3 regions of the Pseudoalteromonas sp. 1_2015MBL_MicDiv genome follow, and region 1 is predicted to be linked to each of the others. Evidence: predicted binding sites of a transcription regulator. Region 1 holds the regulator's gene; each other region holds the start of a gene.
What was found. Region 1 encodes sigma-54, which starts transcription at its own class of promoters, with help from an activator protein. Its sites were predicted from a motif close to GTTGGCACGNNNNTNGNNT; they were not measured.
Positions count from the first base shown of each region.

Region 2: a site for sigma-54 is predicted at 1,744-1,762, ahead of AOR04_RS04365 (flagellar basal body rod protein FlgF). Genes of this name have one in related genera too.
Region 3: a site for sigma-54 is predicted at 1,207-1,225, ahead of AOR04_RS04245 (FlgO family outer membrane protein). Genes of this name have one in related genera too.

Region 1 is NZ_CP012737.1:3,192,895-3,196,111, reverse strand. Features, by position in the region: gene rapZ (RNase adapter RapZ) at 1-387, opposite strand, end outside; gene ptsN (PTS IIA-like nitrogen regulatory protein PtsN) at 407-859, opposite strand; gene hpf (ribosome hibernation promoting factor) at 864-1,151, opposite strand; gene AOR04_RS14295 (RNA polymerase factor sigma-54) at 1,178-2,677, opposite strand; gene lptB (LPS export ABC transporter ATP-binding protein) at 2,747-3,217, opposite strand, start outside.
Region 2 is NZ_CP012737.1:981,463-984,679, forward strand. Features, by position in the region: gene AOR04_RS04355 (flagellar hook assembly protein FlgD) at 1-176, shown strand, start outside; gene flgE (flagellar hook protein FlgE) at 236-1,606, shown strand; gene AOR04_RS04365 (flagellar basal body rod protein FlgF) at 1,799-2,542, shown strand; gene flgG (flagellar basal-body rod protein FlgG) at 2,564-3,217, shown strand, end outside.
Region 3 is NZ_CP012737.1:962,245-965,461, forward strand. Features, by position in the region: gene AOR04_RS04240 (SPOR domain-containing protein) at 442-1,119, shown strand; gene AOR04_RS04245 (FlgO family outer membrane protein) at 1,259-1,852, shown strand; gene AOR04_RS04250 (FlgO family outer membrane protein) at 1,866-2,561, shown strand; gene AOR04_RS04255 (FlgO family outer membrane protein) at 2,569-3,217, shown strand, end outside.

The DNA of each region.
Region 1 (3,217 bases):
GCGAGTAGTGAGAACATCGAGTAGTTCTTTTTCTTTTTTTATAGCTAAATCAAGAGGTAATGAGTCAACTGATAACGGGTGTAGACGGCGAGTCTCAGAAAAACGTTTAATTAATGTTTGATCCTCACTGTCTAGATAAAACAGAGTCGGTTTAGCAAAGCCAGGTAAGTATTCAAGGATATCGTTAAATTCATCTTGCTCTTTTGGTAAATTACGGACATCAATACTAACTGCAATTTTGTCGTAGTTATCAGATACACTTCTCACTAAAGAAGGTAGCAGATTAATTGGAATATTATCTACGCAATAATAACCTAAATCTTCAACTACGCGTAAAGCAACCGATTTTCCAGAACCGGAACGGCCACTTATGATAATTAATTCCATTTATCACCCATTATGTTAATTACGATTGTTCTACAATAACTTGATACAGCTCAGTATCTGATTTTGCGCTGCGTAACTGTTTACAAAAATCTTTATTATTTAGTTTATCAGCTATCGTTGCGAGCGTCTTTAAGTGCTGCTGGTTATCGCCATCAGGTACGATGAGAGCAACAAATATATCAACAGGGCGATTATCTATAGCATCAAAATTAATAGGTGTTTCGCTTACTAATACGAGTGCTAAGGGCTCTTCTGCGCCGCTCATTCGCCCATGAGGGATTGCAATGCCTCTTCCTATACCAGTGCTTCCCAGTTTTTCTCTATTCATTAAGGCGCTGAGAATATCTTGTTGAGAAAGATATGGGAGCTTGTCATGAGCAAGTTGACTGATGAACTCTAAAATTCTTTTTTTACTATTAAAAAGGACCGCAGCTCTGCTGCAGTCCTGGCATATAAGTGAACTTAATTTCATAATATTAGTGTCGAGCAAGCTTCTCTTTGTGTTTAATAACTTGGCGATCGAGCTTGTCAATCAGCGAGTCAATGGCGGCGTACATATCTTGATGTTCAGTAGAGGCAAATAACTCAGCTCCACTTACATGAATCGTTGCCTCAGCTTTTTGGTTTAATTTTTCTATATCAAGAATGACATGAACATTATTAATATGATCTGAGTGTCTTTCTAGCTTCGCAAATTTGGTATTTACATAATCTCTTAATGAATCAGTTACTTCTACGTGACGACCAGTTAAGTTTAGTTGCATAAGCATTACCCTCTTTGTTTAGCGTCTTAAATCAAACTTTTTCGCTGATTTGACGGTGGAATAGCTAGAGATTCGCGATACTTTGCGATTGTACGTCTCGCTACTTTTATTCCTTGCTCAGCTAATATATCTGCAATTTTACTATCACTCAATGGTTTTGCTGAGTTTTCTGCTGCGATTAATTTTTTAATGAGAGCGCGTATTGCTGTTGATGAGCATTCGCCTCCATTTTCAGTACTTACATGGCTTGAGAAAAAATATTTAAGCTCAAAAATACCGCGAGGTGTATGCATATATTTTTGAGTTGTTACGCGTGAAATAGTTGATTCGTGCATTTCGACCATTTCTGCTACATCATTTAAAACCATTGGTTTCATGGCTTCTGGGCCATGCTCAAAAAAACCTTGTTGTTGCTTAACAATACAATTAGTTACTTTTAATAGTGTATCGTTTCTACTTTCTAAACTTTTAATAAACCATTTAGCTTCTTGTAGATGCGAGCGAATAAACTGGCTATCACCACTTGATTTAACGGTGCGTGACATTGCTGCATATTGGCTGTTGACTCTGATTTTAGGCATGCTATCTGGGTTTAGTTCAACAACCCAGCGACCTTTTATTTTTTTCACCGATACATCAGGAATTACATACTCAGATTCTTCTCTAACTATAGTATCCGCCGGTTTTGGGCTAAGAGTATGTATTAAAGTCATTATTTCTTTAAGCTCTTCTTCTTTGAGCTTTGTTTTTTTCATTAATGTACGATAGTCGCGAGCAGCTAATAGATCAATGTGCTCGGTTAAAATCATTTTTGTTTCATTAATATAGGGTGTTTCTTTATCGTATTGGTTCAGCTGAATACATAAGCATTCTTGTAAACTACGTGCTGCAATACCAACAGGGTCAAACAATTGAATTCTTTTTAAAACAGCTTCTATTTCGTCAAGTTCAACTTCGTTGTCTTCTTCGTTCTCTTGATTAAAACTTTCTAAAATTTCTTCGCAGCTCAGCGTTAAAATACCCGAATCATCGACGGCTTCAACAATCGCAATCGCAATCGCTTCATCGGTAGGACTAAAGGGAGTCAGTTGTAGTTGCCACATTAGGTATTCATGGAGCGTTTCAGTTGAGGAGCCTTGGTATATAGATTCATCTTCAGGCATTGGTCCTGATGATGATGCTGGGGCTGCGCTCATATATTCATCCCAACTAACATCCATAGCCATTTCATCACTTAGCGTATCTTTAGCAAGTGCTTCACCACTGTCTTGCTCATATTCGCTCGGAACATCATCAGCATTTGCGCTAACAGTGACATCGTCGTTATCTGCTTTTTGCTCGTTTTTACCAGCAGAATCTTCGGCGTAATCTTGCTCTTCAACCTCTAATAGGGGGTTGCTGTCGAGTGCTTCTTGTATTTCTTGCTGGAGATCCAATGTACTGAGTTGCAACAGGCGAATTGCTTGTTGCAGCTGTGGAGTCATTGTAAGTTGCTGGCCCATGCGCAGCTGTAATGATTGCCTCATGTATCTCTAACAATCCTTTTATGTTGTTATAATTAATACTAGCAGATGCTTAAAGACATGGCGTAAATGTTACAGCCTAAATTGCTCGCCTAAATAAACATCACGTACTGTTTTATCGTTTAATACGTGTTCTGGAGTGCCTGATGCAATTAACTCACCATGAGAAACTATGTAGGCTTTTTCGCAAACATCAAGAGTTTCTCTTACATTATGGTCGGTAATTAACACACCAATACCACGATTTTTAAGATGTTCTATTATTTTCTTTATATCTAACACTGAAATAGGGTCAACACCAGCAAAAGGCTCATCAAGCAATATAAATTTAGGATCAGCGGCTAGTGCTCGCGCTATTTCAACTCGGCGACGCTCGCCTCCTGATAATGCCATACCTTGGCTATCACGAATGTGCTGAATACTAAATTCATCTAATAAATTGTTAAGTGTGTCTTCTCTTGCTTGCTTATTTAGCTCTTTACGTGTTTCTAAAATAGCCATTAAGTTTTGATAAACAGTAAGCTTTCTAAAAATTGATGATTC
Region 2 (3,217 bases), 1.7 Mb from region 1:
TACCTGAAGGTGAATACACAATAACAGCTGAAGGAAGTACTAACGGTGAATTTTCAAGTTTACCCGTTGCTACTTTTAAGAACATTGAAAGTGTAAATATTAACGGCTCAAGTGGCATTATTATTAACACTAAAGAAGGTGCGGTTAGGCTGACGGATGTCGCAGAAATCGCATAATTAATTTTAGTATTTTTTGCCTGCCAGCAGGCTTCAGATTGATAGGTTAGAGGTGAATTATGAGCTTCAATATTGCATTAACAGGCCTTGCTGCCGCGCAAAAAGATTTAGATGTAACAGCAAATAATATTGCGAACGTCAATACTACCGGTTTTAAAGAGTCACGCGCAGAGTTTGCCGATGTTTATGCATCGTCAGTATTTAGCGCAGGTAGGACTAAAAATGGTGATGGTGTGCAAACGACGATGGTTGCACAGCAGTTTCACCAAGGATCACTGCAGTTTACTAATAACTCTTTAGATTTAGCTATTACAGGTGAAGGTTATTTTGCGATGACCGATGATATTTCATCGCAAGATTTAACCTATACTCGTGCCGGTGCATTTAAATTAAACCAAGATAATTTTATGGTTGACGCTAAGGGTAATTTCTTACAAGCATTCCCTGTAGATTCATCAACCGGTGATACAACATCAGTGAGTTTGAGTACGACAAACCCAGTTCAAATACCAGATTCATCAGGTTCGCCTCGTGCTACAGAAAATGTATTCTTATCGTTCAATTTAGATGCTACAGCTGATGCACCGGGTATAGATTTTGATCCTACATCCAATGGTACTTATAACTCATCTACATCAACGACAGTTTATGACTCGTTAGGTGAGCCGCATATATTGCAATACTTTTTTGTAAAAGAACCTGACGCAGCTTCAGGTGGTACAGATAATAGCTGGAATGTGTATGCGACACTTGATGGAAAGGTAGTTGATGGAACTTCGGGCGCAGAACAAACCACGACCCCTTATGCACCGATCACAACTCTTGGTTTTGATTCAAGTGGTTTACCTGCAACGACAGGCGGAGTAGCAAATACAAACCTAACCACTTTTGATGAGATAAACCTACCTGCTGGTGCTGGTACTGGTTTATCTACAATGCTTGATAATGGTGCTACATTCCCAGGCACAGGTATTGAGCTTAATTGGCGTGATGAAAACAATACGGCAGGACGTATACCAACACAGTATTCAAGTGGTTTTGAAGTTAAAGCACTTGATCAAGATGGTTCGACTGTTGGTCGTTTAGCTGGAATTGATATTGGCACCGACGGTAAACTAGTTGCTTCATACAGTAACGGTGATTCAACATACCTTGGCCAGATAGCTATGGTTCGCTTTCCTAATTCGCAAGGTTTATCACAAATAGGCGACACAAGTTGGAAGCAAAGTATTGACTCAGGTGAGCCTGTTGCAGGTGAGGCAGGGTCAGGTACATTTGGTAGTATTAACTCATCAGCACTTGAGCAATCAAATACTAATTTAACTAATGAGCTTGTCGATTTAATCACAGCTCAACGTAATTACCAAGCTAACTCGCGAGCGCTTGAAGTTAACTCAACAATCCAGCAAAGTATTTTGCAGATTCGATAATTTAAATTTAATTAAATATTTTAGGCTGCATTTTGCAGCCTTTTTTATTTTAGCCTCTAAACCAAAACCAATGGTTACAGTAAGTGGCTATCATTTCTATTGTTTGTTTCATCACTCTAATGTTACGTAAACTCTAATCTGGCATCTATTTTGCATTTGTTAAGTTAGAGATTTTTAATGTGAGTCGATGTTATGGACAAAATGGTCTACATTGCGGCCTCAGGTGCTAAACAGAGCCTGCAGGGCCTTGCCCTTAAAGCCAATAATTTGGCGAATGCCAATACGACAGGCTTTAAATCAGACTTTGCTCAAGCACGTTCTATGCAAGCGTTTGGTGAAGGGCTGCCAACACGTGTATTTTCGATGCAAGAACGTCCGGGTTCAAACATGACATCGGGTGGCATAGTTGAAACAGGCAGAGATTTAGATATCGCAATGAGCGATAACGCATGGCTGAGTGTGCAAGATGCGTCGGGTAATGAAGCTTACACTAAAGTAGGCACGCTCAATATCACAGCAGAAGGCATGCTGGTAACAAGTCATGGACGTCAAGTTATTGGCGAAGGTGGTCCAATTATACTGCCTGTACCAATTGAAAAGGTTGAATTTAGTCAAGATGGTGCTATTCAGGTTCGTCCGCAAGGCGCCCCAGCAAATTTTTTAGAAGAAGTTGATCGCTTAAGAGTCGTTGAGGCTGATAATTCACAACTTGAAAAAGGTAATGATGGCTTATTTAGACCAAAACCAAATCAAGTTGTTGATACTTCCGCTAATGTAAAAGTATTGAGTGGAACCTTAGAAATGTCGAATGTAAACCCCGTTCATGAAATGGTCGATATGATAAGTCATCAACGCCAATTTGAATTACAAGTCAAACTGATGAAAACAGCTGAAGAAATTGACGAACGTCAAGATCAGCTGTTGCGCATAGTTTAACTTTAAAATGAGGACACTATTATGAATCCTGCATTGTGGATCAGCAAAACAGGGCTTGATGCTCAACAAACCGATATTTCGGTTATTTCAAATAATTTAGCGAATGCCAGTACGGTTGGTTACAAAAAAAGCCGCGCTATATTTGAAGATTTACTTTATCAAAATATTAATCAGCCAGGTGGTCGTTCATCGCAAGACACTGAAATGCCATCAGGCCTAATGTTAGGTGCGGGTGCAAAAGTTGTAGCCAACCAAAAAGAGTTTACGCAAGGTAACATGTTAACCACCGAAAACTCACTAGATTGGATGATTTCCGGCGAAGGTTTTTTTGAAGTGCTGCAGCCAGATGGCAATATTGCCTATTCGCGCAATGGCCAGTTTACCACCGATGGTGATGGACGAATTGTTACATCGGGTGCTGGTTATGTTATTCAGCCAGAAATGAATGTCCCCGAAGATGCTCAATCGATTACTGTTTCGCAAGACGGAGAAGTATCTGTTCGTGTTGCAGGTCAAGCCGATAACGTAGTTATTGGTCAGATCACCATTAGTGACTTCATTAATCCATCGGGTCTTGAGCCGATTGGTCAAAACCTTTATACCGAAACAGCTGTAAGTGGTGCTCCAGTGCAGGGTAATCCTGGTGTTGAGGGGCTTGGTAGTATTATTCAAGGC
Region 3 (3,217 bases), 1.7 Mb from region 1:
ATATTTATTTTCTCTAGCCAGAGGTTTTCAGTGAAAACAAGGCTAATTTACGCGTCAATAGCTTTTGGGGATGAAGTTATTATCGAAATTGTGGGTTAAATACACTGTTGCAAACGTAGTATCTAAAAATACAACAACTCAAAAACTGTTGTTATTTTAAGGATTGAATATGTTTAAATGCGCGGTTTTTAAGTTATATTGTTGTTTTTGTGTTAATTGGCACTAAATTTGTATTAAATGTTTTCTTAAGGATAAAGGGACCCGCGTTAATTGTTTTTTAAAACACAATTAAAGCTGAAATGAGTTGTTCCCATGGCCTATTTAAAGTTAAACACTTAGTACCAACTTGCAATAATGTTTAATTAAGCGAATTGGTATAATTTATAAGAATGTTTAGCTGAAATGTAAGTGTAATTACACTGCTTTCAGGATAACGAATACATGTTTAAACATAAAAATAATAATAAAAATATAATTCTGAGTCTTTTAACGTTTGTATTTTGTACTGCCTGTGCTTCTACATCAGAAGTAAACCAGTTAGAGCAACCAAATAATTTACCAGAATATGTGTCAATCACAGCCTTAGAGCTTGCTCAGTTAAAAGATGCAGCAATGCAATGGCAACAAGCTAGAGCGGGCCTTGAGCGTATTTTAAGGCTCGAAAAAGAGATCACTTATTTAGTTGACCATATCGACATTATTAACACTAAAGCGATAACGCAATCCAACCAACGTTATACTCGTGCTGATACACGCAATCCTACAGCTGCTCATACCATAAAGGCGCTTTCGAAAGCGCCTAAACATAGCTACAGTAAAAAACGGGCTGTAAAATTAAATACGCTTAAGCATTCATTTTCATTACAAGTGGCATCAGTTAGCTCTGAGCCAAGCTTAAAAAAAGTATGGCAAAACCTGAACATACAGGCAGCTCCATTGTTTAGAAAAAAAATAGAGACTAACGTAGAGCAAATCCGTATTAACGATAAAACATTTTACCGCTTAAAACTGGGTTCATATCAAAAGTTAAATAACGCCAAAGCAGATTGCGAAGTATTTAAACTTTATAAACTCGATTGCATAGTAAGTAGTTACACAGATAAACCCATTAAACTATAGTTTAAACAAATAGTTGAGGTAGGCATGTTAATCGGGTTTAGGTTAAGCATTGGTGTAGGTTAACTAGCAAAATTATTCAAACACCTTTTAGGCATAATAATTGCTTCATCTTTTGTATATTTGAAAGAGGATGGCAATTATGCGCCTTTTATTACCCCTATTATTAGTTAACTTAGCCGCTTGCAGTTTGATACCGCAACCAGCGCCAATTATAAGCACACACGCTCCTAAAGCGGCTATGGCACCTTACACAGTTAATGATTATGTAAATACGCTAACAGTGCAGCTTAGTCATTTAAAAGAGCCGTTAAGTCGTAACTCCCGCATTGGTGTAAGTAGCTTTTATTTTGCTGATGGGCTCGACACCAAGTTAATGACAGAGCAAGCTTCAGGGCTTAGCCAACAAATCCAAGAAAGTCTATTAACCCAAATGACCCAGCTTGGTTACCATACGGTAGAGTATAGATTAGACAATAATATAACATTATCGAGTAATGCCGATAATGTACTAAGTCGCGATTTAAATAAATTACGTGAACGTCAAAAAATTGACTTAATAGTTACCGGTACTGTGACTCGTCAGCAGCATGCATATATAGTAAATGCGCGACTAGTTAATATAAACAGCAAACAAGTTTTATCAGCAGGCAGTACCGAGATCCCTATTAATGTAATGTGGGGAAATGAAAAAATTCAGCAGCGCGACGGCCTTTTATACCGCAGCGAATACTAATTTGGAGCACAAAATGAGAAACCTACTAATTACATTATGTTTGCCATTGGGATTTGGCTGTTCGCAAATGTTTAATGGCATGGAGTCAGAACAAGTAGAAGAACCGCAAAGCAATAGCCCTGTAATGCTTGTAAGTGAGCAACGCGAAGTTGCGTCGCCTGTTGTAAATAATCAACTTTTTCAGTCTGGGTTGGTTGAGCAAAATAACTACACTAAATCAATGCCCGCCAAGCGTAAAAATATTAACCATTACGTGCGTGGCATAATGCAAGACATGGTCGAAAACTTACAGTACGTAAATGATAAAACACCACTTGCTGTTTCAAGCTTTGTATTTTTAGATGATAACTACAACGATGGCAGTTTATTAGGAAATCAGATATCAGAAAGCTTTATGCACGAACTGCATAGTTTTGGTATACCGGTCATTGATTTTAAAACAACCGACTTTATGCGAGTAACACCGGCGGGTGACTTTGTATTTAGTCGCGACTATTTAGAGTTAAATCAAGATCAAAACTTTAACTACGTCCTAGCCGGTACCTTAGTGAGCCACCAAGGGGGGGTATTAGTAAATGCTCGTATTGTTGGTTTAAAAAGTAAAGCGGTTGTAGGCAGTGCACAAGGCTTTATTCCTCAGTCAGTTGTTGATGCGCTTAACAGCAGCTACCGAACTGATGGCATAATGCTTAAGCAAGCGGATGAGTGAGGTGATTATGCGTCATACATTAAACAGCGTTCTTAGCGCTTTTAGCATGCTAGCATTGGCAGGGTGTTCTATGACACACATTACTCAACAGCAACAAAACACAAATACCCGCGTAGATGTAAGCACACAGCATGAGCAAACACCGGAAATGCTGTCGTCGGCTAAAGTAGATGTACATGACGAATACGATTCATCACAACAATTTATGCCCCTTAACCACCATCAAACATTGGTTAATTATGTAGAGCAAATGGCCCTCGATCTAGTCGACACCCTCGAATCAGGTAATGATACTAATGCGCATTTAAATATTGCGGTTACAACCTTAGTTAATTTAGATGCCACACTAAACAACACGAATCAGCTTGGTAATCAAATATCTGAAACCTTAATCCATCAATTACAAAAATTTGGTTATGGTGTTGTTGATTTTAAAACCACAGAAACCATAGACGTAAATAGCCGTGGCGACTTTGTTTTATCGCGTGATATAGCAAAACTTAATGAAGACCAAATGGCCAGCCACGTACTTGCAGGTACTTTAATTTATCGACGTAATGGCGTTGCGGTCAATGCGCGTGTTATTAACATAGACACCAAGCAAGTTGTTGCCACTAGCCGAAAATTAATACCGTTATACGTACTAAATAAAGAAG